Regions from separate parts of the Streptomyces sp. R44 genome, predicted to be linked through region 3. Evidence: riboswitches for the same ligand, from Rfam matches in the RefSeq annotation. Region 3 holds a riboswitch; each other region holds the start of a gene.
What was found. Region 3 has a riboswitch for cobalamin ahead of cobN (cobaltochelatase subunit CobN). Riboswitches for the same ligand answer to the same signal wherever they lie in the genome.

Region 1 (4,285 bases), 2.5 Mb from region 3:
CAGCCAGCAGCCGAGGACGAGGCCCGCGTACTGGAGCGGGAGGTAGAGGTAGGTGCACCACCGGTAGTAGCGGTCCTGCTCCAGGCGGGCGATCGCGCTGTCCGGCGGGTTGGCGGAGTCCTTGCCGATGAGGTGGTCGACGACCGGGAAGAGCACGTACAGGACGAGGACCCCGGTCCACCAGAACAGACGGAGCCCGGTGGCGTTCACCAGTCCCCAGGAAAGGAAGGGGAAGGCCGGGATGAGCAGGCCGAGCAGCCAGAGCCAGCGCTTGGGGTCGCGCCAGGCGGCGGGGGCTTCGGGGGAGTCGCTGTGCAGGGCCAAGACCGGCTCCTCGGAGAGGTGGACACTTCACATGCGTTCTGTCCATTTGATAGACGGATCCCTTGTGAGGTGTCAATGCTCTGGACGGAGACCGGTGTGCGAGGACGGAGGGGGGTCGGTGGATAAAGTGGGGGCACGATGACACGTTTCCGCGAGAGTGTTCGGTCCCTCCTCCGCGAGCAGGTGCTCGACGCCGCCTACCGGCTCGTCGCCGCCGACGGCTGGGGCGTGCTCCGCATGGCCGCCGTCGCACGGGCCGCCGGCATCAGCCGCCAGACGCTCTACAACGAGTTCGGCTCGAAGGAGGCCATCGGCAACGCCCTGGTCCAGCGCGAGCTGGAGGGCTTCCTCCTCGGCATCCAGCGCGAACTCGACGCCCACCGGGGCGAGCTGGAGGCGGCAGCGGCGGCGGGCGTCGGCTACACGCTCCAGCAGGCCGTGGACAACCCCCTCATCAAGAGCGTCCTGCTCGCCGCGCGCGGCGGCGAGGACGACCTCCTCGCCTACCTCACCACACGCCCGGAGCCGGTCTTCGGCACGGCGATGGCGATGCTCGACGCGTACGCGATCGAGGCCTGGCCCGACGTCGACGAGGAGTCCCGGGGCCTGGCCGTCGAGACGATCGTGCGGCTCACCGTCAGCCACATCGTCCAGCCGGTGGCCGCGCCGGAGGAGTCGGCCCGGCGCATCGCCAGGATCACGGCACGGATCGCCTACCCGGGCGGCACCTGACCGACCGCCGGGAACCCGTGGGCGGTGGCAGCCGACTTCCTCGACGCGACACAGAACGTCGGGCCCTGCCATCCCCTGGGGAGAACCATGAACCGCCGCAACCTGCTCCGCACCACCACCGCCCTCGGTGCCGCGGGCGCGCTGGGAACCAGTACCGCCGCCCACGCCGCTCCCGTCGAGGCGCCGGCCGCGCGCCGCCCGCTCCGCGTCCACCTCGTGCTCTTCGACGGCGTCGAGGAGATCGACTTCGCCGCCCCCTACGAGGTGCTCTCCGCCGCCGGCTTCTTCTCCCGGCGTCCGGTGGACGTCCGGTACGTCTCCGTCGACGGGCCCGGCACCGTCACCGCCGCCTACGGGACGGAGGTCCGCGTCGACCACCCCTGGGCCCCGCGCGAGGCCGACCTGCTCGTCGTGCCGGGCGGCGGCTACGCGCGCCGGGACAGCCCGGGCGTCCGGGCCGAGATCGACCGGGGCACCCTGCCCCGCGCCCTCGCGGCGGCGGTCCGGCCGGGGCTCACCGTCGCCGCGCTGTGCACCGGCGTCATGCTGCTCGCCGCCGCCGGACTGACCCGGGGCCGCCCCTGCACCACCCACCACAAGGCCCGGCCGGACCTGGAGCGGCAGGGCGGCGTCCTGAAGGGGGCCAGGGTGGTGGACGACGGCGACCTGGTGACCGCCGGGGGCGTCACCTCGGGTCTGGAGCTCGCGCTCTGGCTCGTGCGCCGGGAACTCGGCCCCGACGCGGCGAACGGCCTGGAGGCCATGCTCGAGTACGAGGCGCGGGGCACGGTCCGGGTCCGGCCGGACCGGCTCTGACGGACGGCTCCGGCGGACCGGCTTCGGTGGACCGGCTCCGGCGGACCGGCTTCGCGGACGCGGCGAGGCCCGCTGACGGACACGGGGGATCTCCGGCAGCGGGCCTCTGTTGAATATTGTACGAGATCGTTCGGCGTGGTTCACCACGGCCGGCGGCGGTGGCGAAGGGCGGGCGCCCGGGGTACATCTCCCCTGAGGCGCGGACACGGCCCGCCCGGGGCCGGACACCCTCGACCGCGCCCCCCCCGTGCCGACGAGGAGGCCGCCGTGGAAGGCAGAAGCAAAGGGTTCGTGCAGTCCTTCAACCGTCTCGGCGGGTACGGCTTCGTCGTCCCCGTGGGCTCCGAGGAGCAGGTGTACTTCAGCGCCGAGGACATCGAGAGCGAGGAGCGGACGGTCTCCGAGGGGCAGCAGGTCTCCTTCGTCCTGGTCCTCGGCGACGGCCGCTTCGAAGCGAAGGAACTGCGCGTCTGACAGCGGCGGGCGCCCCCGGGTGCGGCGGCCTGCCGGTGGTACTGTGCCGAGGCCAGTCGCACCTTTGTACGCACCTGAACGGGTACGTCCACGGGTCAGGGAATCCGGTGCGAGACCGGAACTGACGCGCAGCGGTGAGGGCGACGGGCGGAGCATCGGCCACTGGGCGGCACGCGAGCCCGGGAAGGCGCTCCGTCCGGCTGACCCCGAGTCCGAAGACCTGCTGGCGGCCCCGGCGGCACGCTGCCGTCCGGGGAGCACCGTACGACAGGCTCCGCGTATGAGCCGTGGACGCAGAGGAAGTCCCCCGTGCCGCTCGCACACCCCGTCCGCTCCGCCGTGCCCGCCCTGGCCGGCGTCCTGCTGCTCCTCGCGACGGCGACCGGCTGCGGGCCCTCCGCATCCTCGTCGAAGGGCGCACCGGAGCGCGGCTACCCCGTGACCCTCGACGACAACTGCGGACGGCAGGTCCGCGTCGACCACGCCCCGCGCCGCGCCGTCGCCCTCGACCAGGGAGCGGCGGAGATCATGCTCTCCCTCGGCCTCGCCGACCGCATGGTGGGCACCGCGACCTGGACGGACCCGGTGCTCAAGGGCCTGGAGAAGGAGAACGCCAAGGTCCCGCGCCTCGCCGACCGCTACCCCTCCTTCGAGAAGGTCCTCGACACCGAACCCGACTTCGCGGCCGCCTCGTTCGCGTACACCCTCGGCAAGGGCGGGGTCGCGCCCCGCGAACGCTTCGAGCAGCTCGGGGTCCCCACGTACCTCTCGCCCACCGACTGCGTCGGCAAGGACGACAGCGGCGACGGCGACGGCGTCCGCACCCGCCCCCTGGCCATGGACACGGTCTACGGCGAGATCCGCGACCTGGCCCGGGTGTTCGGGGTCCCCGAGCGCGGCGAGAAGCTCGTCGCCGGGCTCAAGGGCCGGGTCGCGAAGGCCACGGCGGCGGCCGACTTCACCGACGCCACCGTCCTCTACTGGTACTCCGACGCCAAGGCGCCCTACATGGCGGGCTGTTGCGGGGCGCCGGGGATCGTCACGCACGCGCTCGGCGCGAAGAACGTCTTCGACGACACCCGCGAGGAGTGGCCCCAGGTCAACTGGGAGACCGTCGCGGACCGCGACCCCGACGTCCTCGTCATCGGCGACCTGACGCGCCGGGCGCAGTCCGCCGAGAGCGCGGCGAAGAAGGTCGAGTTCCTGGAGTCCGACCCCGTCACCCGGAACATGACGGCCGTGAAGCACAAGCGGTACGTCCTGCTCAGCGGGCAGGCGATGAACCCCACCCTCCGCACCGTCGAGGGCGTCGAGAAGGTGGCGGCCGCGCTCCGCTCGTACGGTCTCGCCAAGTGACGGCCGCCCGGCGGGAGATCACGTCCGCCAAGGTGCTCCTGCGGGCGGCGGCCGGGATCGCGCTGCTCGGCCTCTCCGTGGCCGTGGCCGTCACCATCGGCCCCGCGGACATCGGCGTCGGCGAGGCCGGTTCCGTGATCGCCGCCCACCTCGGCGGCGACGCCTCCGGCCTCTCGCCGATCCGCGACGGGATCGTCTGGGACCTGCGGCTGCCCCGTACCCTCCTCGCCGCCGTCTGCGGCGCCGGACTCGCCGTCTGCGGGGCGGTGATGCAGTCCCTCCTGCGCAACCCGCTCGCCGACCCCTTCGTCCTCGGCGTCTCCTCCGGCGCGTCCACCGGCGCGGTCGCGGTCGTCGTCCTGGGCATCGGCGGCGGCGTCCTCTCCGTCACCGGCGGGGCGTTTCTGGGGGCGGTGGTCTCCTTCGCGCTCGTCCTGCTGCTCAGCCACACCCTCGGCGGCTCCACGGACCGCGTGGTCCTCGCGGGCGTCGCCGCGATGCAGCTCTTCTCCGCCCTCACCTCCTTCGTCGTGATGACCGCCGCCGACGCCGAGACCACCCGGGGCGTCCTCTTCTGGCTGCT
Region 2 (4,285 bases), 3.2 Mb from region 3:
ACCACCACCTACGGAATCACTACGAGTAGCTGACATACCGTCATTGAAGTCAGCATCAGGTCAGCGCCAGTATCGGCAGAAGGCTCCCTCGGTCGCTACTCACCTCCAAGATCATCTATTCCGCTGAACACGATCTGACCTGCGACGACCCAATAAGTGCACCCCTCCACCCAATCCCGAGGAGACACCCGTGAGGATGCTGATCAACGTTCCGGAGACCGTCGTCGCCGATGCCCTGCGGGGGATGGCCGCGGCGCATCCCGAGTTGACCGTGGACGTGGAGCGGCGTGTCGTGGTGCGGCGGGACGCGCCCGTGGCGGGGAAGGTGGCGCTGGTGTCCGGTGGCGGGTCCGGGCACGAGCCCTTGCACGGGGGGTTCGTGGGGCCCGGGATGCTGGCGGCCGCCTGTCCCGGCGAGGTGTTCACGTCGCCCGTACCCGATCAGATGGTGCGGGCCGCGGCCGCCGTCGACAGCGGGGCGGGGGTGTTGTTCGTGGTCAAGAACTACACGGGTGACGTGCTGAATTTCGAGATGGCCGCGGAGCTCGCCGAGGACGAGGGCATCCAGGTCGCCAAGGTCCTGGTCGACGACGACGTGGCGGTGACGGACAGCCTGTACACGGCGGGGCGGCGCGGGACCGGGGGCACCTTGTTCGTGGAGAAGATCGCCGGGGCCGCCGCCGAGGAGGGGCTGCCGCTGGAACGGGTCGAGGCGATCGCCCGGCGGGTCAACGAGCGGTCCCGCTCCTTCGGGGTGGCCCTGAGCGCCTGCACCACCCCCGCCAAGGGCAGCCCGACCTTCGATCTCCCCGAGGGGGAACTGGAGTTGGGGATCGGCATCCACGGCGAGCCGGGCCGGGAGCGGCGGGCCATGATGACCTCGCGGGAGATCGCCGACTTCGCCGTCGACGCCGTCGTGGAGGACCTGCGCCCGTCCGGGCCGGTCATCGCCCTCGTCAACGGCATGGGAGCGACCCCGCTGCTGGAGTTGTACGGGTTCAACGCCGAGGTGCAGCGGGTGCTCGCCGAGCGGCACGTGCCGGTGGCCCGCACGCTCGTCGGGAACTATGTGACCTCGCTCGACATGGCGGGCTGCTCGGTGACCCTGTGCGAGGTCGACGAGGAACTGCTGCGCCTGTGGGACGCTCCGGTGCAGACGGCCGCGCTGCGCTGGGGCCGGTGAGACGGGGATGGTCATGGGGAGTGACGGTATGACGGAGACTTTCGGCGCCGGGTTCCTGGTGCGCTGGCTGGCCGCGGTGGCCGAGGACGTCGACCGGGAGGCCGACCGGCTCACCGAGCTGGACTCGGCGATCGGCGACGCCGACCACGGCGCCAATCTGAAGCGGGGGTTCGCCGCTGTGAGGGAGGCCCTCGAAAAGGAGCCGCCGAGCAGTCCCGGCGCGGTGCTCACCGCCGCCGGACGGCAGCTGATCTCGACGGTCGGCGGCGCTTCGGGTCCCCTGTACGGGACGCTCCTCCGGCGCGCCGGGAAGACACTGGGCGAGGACGCCGAGGTCACCCGGGCGCGGCTGGCGGAGGCGCTCGACGCCGGTGTGGCGGCCGTGTCGCAGCTGGGCGGTGCCCAGGTGGGCGACAAGACGATGCTGGACGCGCTCGTGCCGGCCGTGGCGGGGCTGCGGAGCTCGTACGGGGCGGCCCGCGCCGCCGCCGAGGAGGGCGCCCTGGCGACCGTACCCCTCCAGGCGCGCAAGGGCAGGGCCAGTTACCTCGGGGAGCGGTCGATCGGGCATCAGGATCCGGGCGCGACCTCGTCGGCGCTGCTGTTCGCCGCGCTCGCCGAGACGGCCGGGGCGGAGGGAGTGGCATGAGCCCGTCCCCCGTCGGCATCGTGCTCGTCTCGCACAGCGCGGCGGTCGCGGCGGCCGTCGCCGAACTGGCCCGGGGCCTCGCGGGCGGCGGCGACCTGGCGCCGGTGCTGCCCGCGGGCGGCACGCCGGACGGTGGGCTCGGGACGAGTGCCGAGCTGATCTGCGAGGCGGCGAAGGCCGTCGACCGGGGGGCCGGGGTGGCGCTCCTGGTCGACCTGGGCAGCGCGGTCCTCACCGTGAAGGCGCTCCTCGCGGAAGGCGACGAACTGCCCGAGGGCTGCCGCCTGGTGGACGCGCCGTTCGTCGAGGGCGCGGTCGCCGCGCTGGTGACGGCGAGCGCCGGAGGGGACCTCGACGCGGTGGCGGCCGCGGCCTCGGAGGCGTACGCCTATCGCAAGGAGTGAGGGCGCCGCAGGCGTGTGCGGGGAGTGACCGGGAGGCCGCGCCGGGTGGCGACCGTGTTGTGATCGAGCAGGTCAACGCATTAGTGTCGCAGGGCCTTGGTGTACGGGAAACCGGTGCAGTACCGGTGCGGCCCTCGCCACTGTGATCGGGAGGTCCGGCTCCACCCCCGCGGGGAACACCGCGGGGAAGCCACTGGACCGTCGCGGGAGACCGCGGCGGTGTGGGAAGGCGGAGTCGGGCCGTATGACCGTCAGCCAGGAGACCGGCCAGGGTGCGTTGTCCATCCACGAGGTGCTGGAGAGGGTCTACCCACCATGCATATAGCCGAGGGGTATCTGCCCCCTGTGCACGCCGCCGCCTGGGGCGTCGCGGCCGCGCCGTTCGTCGTCCACGGGGTGCGCGCGCTCACCCGCGAGGTGCGGTCGAACCCCGAGTCCACCCTGCTCCTCGGCGCCTCCGGTGCCTTCACCTTCGTTCTGTCGGCGCTCAAGCTGCCCTCCGTCACCGGTAGTTGCTCCCATCCGACCGGTACGGGTCTGGGCGCGATCCTGTTCCGGCCGCCGATCATGGCGGTCCTCGGCACCATCACCCTGCTCTTCCAGGCCCTGCTGCTCGCGCACGGCGGGCTGACCACGCTCGGTGCGAACGCCTTCTCGATGGCGATCGTCGGGCCGTGGGCGGGGTACGGGACGTACCGGCTGCTGCGGCGGTTCGGCGCGCCTCTGATGGTGGCCGTCTTCTTCGGCGCGTTCGTCGCCGACCTGTCCACGTACTGCGTCACCAGCGTCCAGCTGGCCCTGGCGTTCCCCGACCCCGGCAGCGGGGTGCCCGGCGCGCTCGCCAAGTTCGGCGGGATCTTCGCCGTGACCCAGATCCCCCTCGCGGTGAGCGAGGGCCTTCTCACGGTGCTCGTGATGCGGCTGCTCACGCAGTCCAGCAAGGGAGACCTGACCCGGCTCGGTGTGCTGGGCGGGGCGCGGACGGAGCGACACGAGGAGGCGGCGGCGCGATGAGCCGGAACGCGAAGATCAACGCGCTGCTGCTGCTCGCCGTCGCCGCGCTCGCGGTGCTGCCGCTGGCGCTCGGGCTCGGCGACCACAAGGAGCAGCCCTTCACCGGCTCCGACGGCGAGGCAGAGACCGCGATCACGGAGCTCCAGCCGGACTACAAGCCGTGGTTCAGCCCGCTGTACGAGCCGCCGTCGGGCGAGATCGAGTCGGCGCTGTTCGCCCTCCAGGCGGCGCTCGGCGCCGGCGTCCTGGCGTACTACTTCGGCCTGCGTCGCGGCCGCCGGCAGGGCGCGGCCGCGGCCGAGGCAGCCCGAGCGGCGGGACCGGACGGGGCGCCCAAGGACGACGGTGCTTCCAAGGCCCCCTCCTCCGACGGTTCGGACGCGTAGCGCCGATGCTTCCGATCGACGCGGCGGCGCACAGCAGCCGCTGGCGCCGCCGTCATCCCGTGGAGAAGGCGCTCCTCGGCTTCGGTCTGACGCTGTGCGCGGTGAGTCTGCCGCCGTGGCCCGGCGCGCCGCTCGTGGCGGCGGCCACGCTCGCGGTGCTGCTCGGTCCCGCCGGTGTGCCGGGCCGTCAGTTGTGGCGGGCGTTCCGCATCCCGCTCGGCTTCTGCGTCACGGGGGCGGTACCGCTGCTCTTCGAGGTGGGCGGTACGCGGGGGCTCGTGGCCCTCGCGCCCGGCGGCCCCGTCCACGCGGGCGAGCTGCTCCTGCGCACCGCCTCGGCCTCGCTCGGGGTGCTGCTCTTCGCCTTCACGACACCGGTGTCCGACGTCCTGCCCCGGCTCGTCAAGGCCGGCGTGCCCGCCCCCGTGGTGGACGTGGCGCTCGTCATGTACCGGATCATCTTCCTGCTCCTCGACTCGCTGACGAAGATCCGGCAGGCGCAGGCGGCCCGGCTCGGGCACACCACCCGGGCCGCAACCTGGCGCTCGCTCGCCGGGCTCGGCGCGACGACCTTCGTGCGGGCCTTCGACCGGGCGCAGCGCCTGCAGTCGGGGCTCGCCGGGCGCGGTTACGACGGGACGCTGCGGGT
Region 3 (4,285 bases):
GACCTGCTCGCAGGCGAAGCGGAGGACGGCGTGCACCTCGGGACCGTGGGCGGCGGCGACCGTCGGGACGGCGTCCACGGACCAGCCGGCCGCCTCCATCGCCTCCACCAGCTCGCGGGCCTTCGCCTCCGCCGCGTCGGCGGTGGTACGGGTCGCGGCCGACTCGTCCAGGCCCAGCGCCTCGCGCAGACCCGGCAGCGCCTGCGTACCGCCCCAGATCTGGCGGGCGCGCAGGATCGAGAGGACCAGGTTGACCCGGGCCTCGCCCTCCGGGGCGCCGCCCAGGACGTGCAGGCCGTCGCGGATCTGGGCGTCCTTGACCTCGCACAGCCAGCCGTCGACGTGCAGCAGGAAGTCGTCGAAGCCGTCGTCCTCCGGGCGCTCCTCCAGACCGAGGTCGTGGTCGAGCTTCGCGGCCTGGATCAGGGTCCAGATCTGCGCGCGGATGGCCGGGAGCTTCGCCGGGTCCATCGAGCTGATCTGCGCGTACTCGTCGAGCAGCTGCTCCAGGCGCGCGATGTCGCCGTACGAGTCGGCGCGGGCCATCGGCGGCACCAGGTGGTCGACGAGGGTCGCGTGGACGCGCCGCTTGGCCTGGGTGCCCTCGCCCGGGTCGTTAACGAGGAACGGGTAGATCAGCGGGATGTCGCCGAGGGCCGCGTCGGGGCCGCAGGCGGCGGACAGGCCGGCGTTCTTGCCGGGCAGCCACTCCAGGTTGCCGTGCTTGCCCAGGTGGACCATGGCGTCGGCGCCGAAGCCGCCGTCCTCGGCGCGGGCGGCGATCCAGCGGTAGGCGGCCAGGTAGTGGTGGGACGGCGGGAGATCGGGGTCGTGGTAGATCGCGATCGGGTTCTCGCCGAAGCCGCGCGGCGGCTGGATGAGGACCAGGAGGTTCCCCCGCCGCAGGGCGGCGAGGACGATGTCGCCCTCCGGATTGCGGGAGCGGTCGAGGAACATCTCACCGGGCGCCGGGCCCCAGTGCTCCTCCACCTGCTCGCGGAGCTCGGCGGGCAGCGTCGCGTACCAGCGCTTGTAGTCGGCGGCCGGGATGCGGACCGGGTTCTTCGCGAGCTGCTCCTCGGTCAGCCAGTCCTGGTCGTGGCCGCCGGCCTCGATGAGGGCGTAGATCAGCTCGTCGCCGTCGCCGGAGACGAGACCGGGGAGGTCCTCGACCGGCCCGAAGTCGTAGCCCTCGGCGATGAGGCGACGCAGGAGGGAGACGGCGGAGGCGGGGGTGTCGAGACCGACCGCGTTGCCGATGCGGGAGTGCTTCGTCGGGTACGCGGAGAGGACGAGCGCCAGCCTCTTCTCGGCGTTCGGGATGTGGCGCAGCCGGGCGTGCCGGACGGCGATCCCGGCGACGCGCGCCGCGCGCTCGGCGTCGGCGACGTACGCGGGCAGACCGTCCGCGTCGATCTCCTTGAAGGAGAAGGGGACGGTGATGAGGCGGCCGTCGAACTCGGGCACGGCGACCTGGCTGGCGGCGTCCAGCGGCGAGAGGCCCTCGTCGTTCTCCTCCCAGGCGGACCGCGAGCCCGTCAGGCACAGGGCCTGGAGGATCGGCACGTCGAGCGCGGCGAGCGCGCCCGCGTCCCAGGCCTCCTCGTCGCCGCCGGCCTGCGCCTCGGCGGGCTTGGTGCCGCCGGCCGCGAGGACGGTCGTGACGATGGCGTCGGCCGTGCGCAGGGTCTCGACGAGCTCCGCCTCGGGGGCGCGCAGGGACGCCACGTACAGCGGGAGGGCGCGGGCGCCGGCGTCCTCGATGGCGCCGCACAGGGCGTCGACGAAGGCGGTGTTCCCGCTCATGTGGTGGGCGCGGTAGTAGAGCACGGCGACGGTCGGGCCGGTCTCGTTGCGTACGGTCCGCTCCAGGGGGCCCCAGGTGGGGGCGGCGGCCGGGGCCTCGAAGCCGTGGCCGGTGAGCAGGACGGTGTCGGAGAGGAACCGGGCCAGCTGCTCCAGGTTGGCCGGGCCGCCGTGCGCCAGATAGGCGTGCGCCTCGGTGGCGACGCCGACGGGGACCGTGGAGGCCTCCATCAGCTGGGCGTCGGGGGCCTGTTCGCCGCTGAGCACGACGACCGGCTTTCCGGCGGCGCGGATCGCGTCGAGCCCCTCCTGCCAGGAGCGGAGCCCGCCGAGGAGCCGGACGACGACCAGGTCGACGCCGTCGAGGAGGGCCGGGAGGTCGGCGAGGGGGAGACGGGAGGGGTTGGCGAAGCGGTACTCGACCGCTCCCTCGGCCTGGGCGGCATTGGCCGCGCGGGCGCTGAGCAGGTCGGTGTCGGAGTGCGACAGCAGCAGGAGCATGGCGAGCTCAGGCCCTTCCTCGGGGTTGTCCGCGCCCCGGGTGGTCGTATGGACGGCGGGAGTTCCTGACTCACCCGTGGGTACGGGCTCACAGTGGCGGGACCGCGCCGGATTCTCACCGGGCTTCCTCCCCGGGGTCCTGGGACCCCATGCCGATCTGCATCCTAGATCGTGCCGTCTCCGGGCCGGAGAAGGCGGGAGAGTCGGCCGGATCACACTCGGTGGCCGCCCGGTTCCCCGTGGGTATGCTCGCCGCCATGCCGCCCACCCCACCCCCGACGCCCGAACCGGGCGAAGCTCGCGTACGGGACCGTGGCGACGCCTGCCCCGGGGCGCTGCGCCTGCACCCCGCCGACGACGGACGCCTGGCCCGACTGCGCCTGCCCGCAGGTCGTCTGACGGCGCATCAGGCGGAGGTGCTGGCCCGCGTCGCCGAGAGCCTCGGCGACGGCCGGATCAGCGTCACCTCGCGCGGCAACGCGGAGCTGCGCGGCCTCGGCGAGGGCTGCGGGGCGGAGCTGGCCGAGCTCCTGGCCGGGGCGGGGCTGCTGCCCTCCCCGACCCACGAGCGCGTCCGCAACATCGTGGCCTCCCCGGCCGCCGGGCTCGACGGACTCGGCCACGGCGCCGTCCAGTTGTGGGCCCGCGCGCTGGACGCCCTCCTCTGCGCCACCCCCGCGGCGGCGGCCCTCTCGGGCCGTTTCCTCTTCGTCCTCGACGACGGCCGCGGGGACGTGGCCGGTCTCGGCGGCGATGTGACCTTGATCGCAGTGGACGGGGAGACCCCGGCGTCCGCCGGGCACCCGGCGGTCGCGGTCGACGCCGAAACCTCCGCGGTCGTGCACCCGGCCGGTGCCGCCGACGCGCTCCTGCACGTCGGCGGCCAGGTCCTCCGGATCGCGGGCGCCGACGCGCCCCGTGCCGCGCTCGCCGCCGCCGACGCCTTCCTGGAGGCCGCCCGCACGGCCGGTACCGGCGCCTGGCGGGTCCGCGAACTGCCCCCGGGGCACCCGCTCGACCTGGTGGACGCGCTGGCCCGGGCCGGGATCGCGGCAGAACCCGTACCCGTACCCGTACCGCCGCTTCCCGCGTCCCCGCCGCCCGCACCCGGCCCGCTCGGCGCGCACGCCCTGCACGTCCTCGCCCCGCTCGGCCGGCTCACCGCCGCCCAGCTGCGGGCCCTGGCGGACGGGGCCGACGAGCTGCGGCTCACGCCCTGGCGCGGAGCGGTCGTCGTCGGGGCCCGCCCCGGCCGGCTGCCCGAACTGGAGACGTACGGCCTGGTCACCCGGCCCGATCTGCCCTCCGTCGGGGTCAGCGCCTGCACCGGACGCCCCGGCTGCGCCAAGTCCCTCGCCGACGTACGGACGGACGCCGGCCTCGTCCGCCACGGGGGCCTGCCCGTCCACTACTCCGGGTGCGAGCGCCGCTGCGGCCACCCGCACGGCACCTGGGTCGACGTCCTCGCCACCGGCGACGACTCCTACCTGGTGGACGGCGTCCCCACCCCCCGTACCGCCCTGCCCGAAGCAGTGACCACGGCCCGCAGCCTGCCGACCCACACGAGATGAGCGAGAGCACCAGGATGTTCGACTACGAGAAGGACGGGACGGAGATCTACCGCCGGTCCTTTGCCACGATCCGTGCCGAGGCGGACCTCGCGGGCCTGCCCGCCGACGTCGCCCAGGTGGCGGTCCGGATGATCCACGCGTGCGGCATGACCGACCTCGTGCAGGACATCGCGTACTCGCCGCAGGTCGTCGCGAGCGCCCGCGCCGCGCTCCGGGCCGGCGCGCCCATCCTCTGCGACGCGCAGATGGTCGCCAGCGGTGTCACCCGCAAGCGGCTGCCCGCCGACAACGAGGTGCTCTGCGCGCTCTCCGACCCGGCCGTCCCCGGCCTCGCCGCCGAGCTCGGCACCACCCGCTCGGCCGCCGCCCTCGAACTGTGGCGGGACCGCCTCGAAGGCTCCGTCGTC

Region 1: linked by a shared signal. The riboswitch ahead of AB5J54_RS31610 (ABC transporter substrate-binding protein) and the one ahead of cobN (cobaltochelatase subunit CobN) in region 3 are both predicted to bind cobalamin.
Region 2: linked by a shared signal. The riboswitch ahead of AB5J54_RS04700 (energy-coupling factor ABC transporter permease) and the one ahead of cobN (cobaltochelatase subunit CobN) in region 3 are both predicted to bind cobalamin.

Annotation. Positions count from the first base shown of each region.
Region 1 is NZ_CP163444.1:6,756,851-6,761,135, forward strand. Features, by position in the region: gene AB5J54_RS31590 (alkane 1-monooxygenase) at 1-324, opposite strand, end outside; gene AB5J54_RS31595 (TetR family transcriptional regulator) at 463-1,056, shown strand; gene AB5J54_RS31600 (DJ-1/PfpI family protein) at 1,144-1,872, shown strand; gene AB5J54_RS31605 (cold-shock protein) at 2,140-2,346, shown strand; cobalamin riboswitch at 2,444-2,568, shown strand; gene AB5J54_RS31610 (ABC transporter substrate-binding protein) at 2,656-3,702, shown strand; gene AB5J54_RS31615 (FecCD family ABC transporter permease) at 3,720-4,285, shown strand, end outside.
Region 2 is NZ_CP163444.1:973,503-977,787, forward strand. Features, by position in the region: gene dhaK (dihydroxyacetone kinase subunit DhaK) at 191-1,183, shown strand; gene dhaL (dihydroxyacetone kinase subunit DhaL) at 1,212-1,832, shown strand; gene AB5J54_RS04695 (PTS-dependent dihydroxyacetone kinase phosphotransferase subunit DhaM) at 1,829-2,236, shown strand; cobalamin riboswitch at 2,317-2,523, shown strand; gene AB5J54_RS04700 (energy-coupling factor ABC transporter permease) at 2,552-3,250, shown strand; gene AB5J54_RS04705 (energy-coupling factor ABC transporter substrate-binding protein) at 3,247-3,636, shown strand; gene cbiQ (cobalt ECF transporter T component CbiQ) at 3,642-4,285, shown strand, end outside.
Region 3 is NZ_CP163444.1:4,210,704-4,214,988, forward strand. Features, by position in the region: gene cobN (cobaltochelatase subunit CobN) at 1-2,307, opposite strand, end outside; cobalamin riboswitch at 2,348-2,473, opposite strand; gene AB5J54_RS19520 (cobalamin biosynthesis protein CobG) at 2,553-3,878, shown strand; gene AB5J54_RS19525 (precorrin-8X methylmutase) at 3,893-4,285, shown strand, end outside.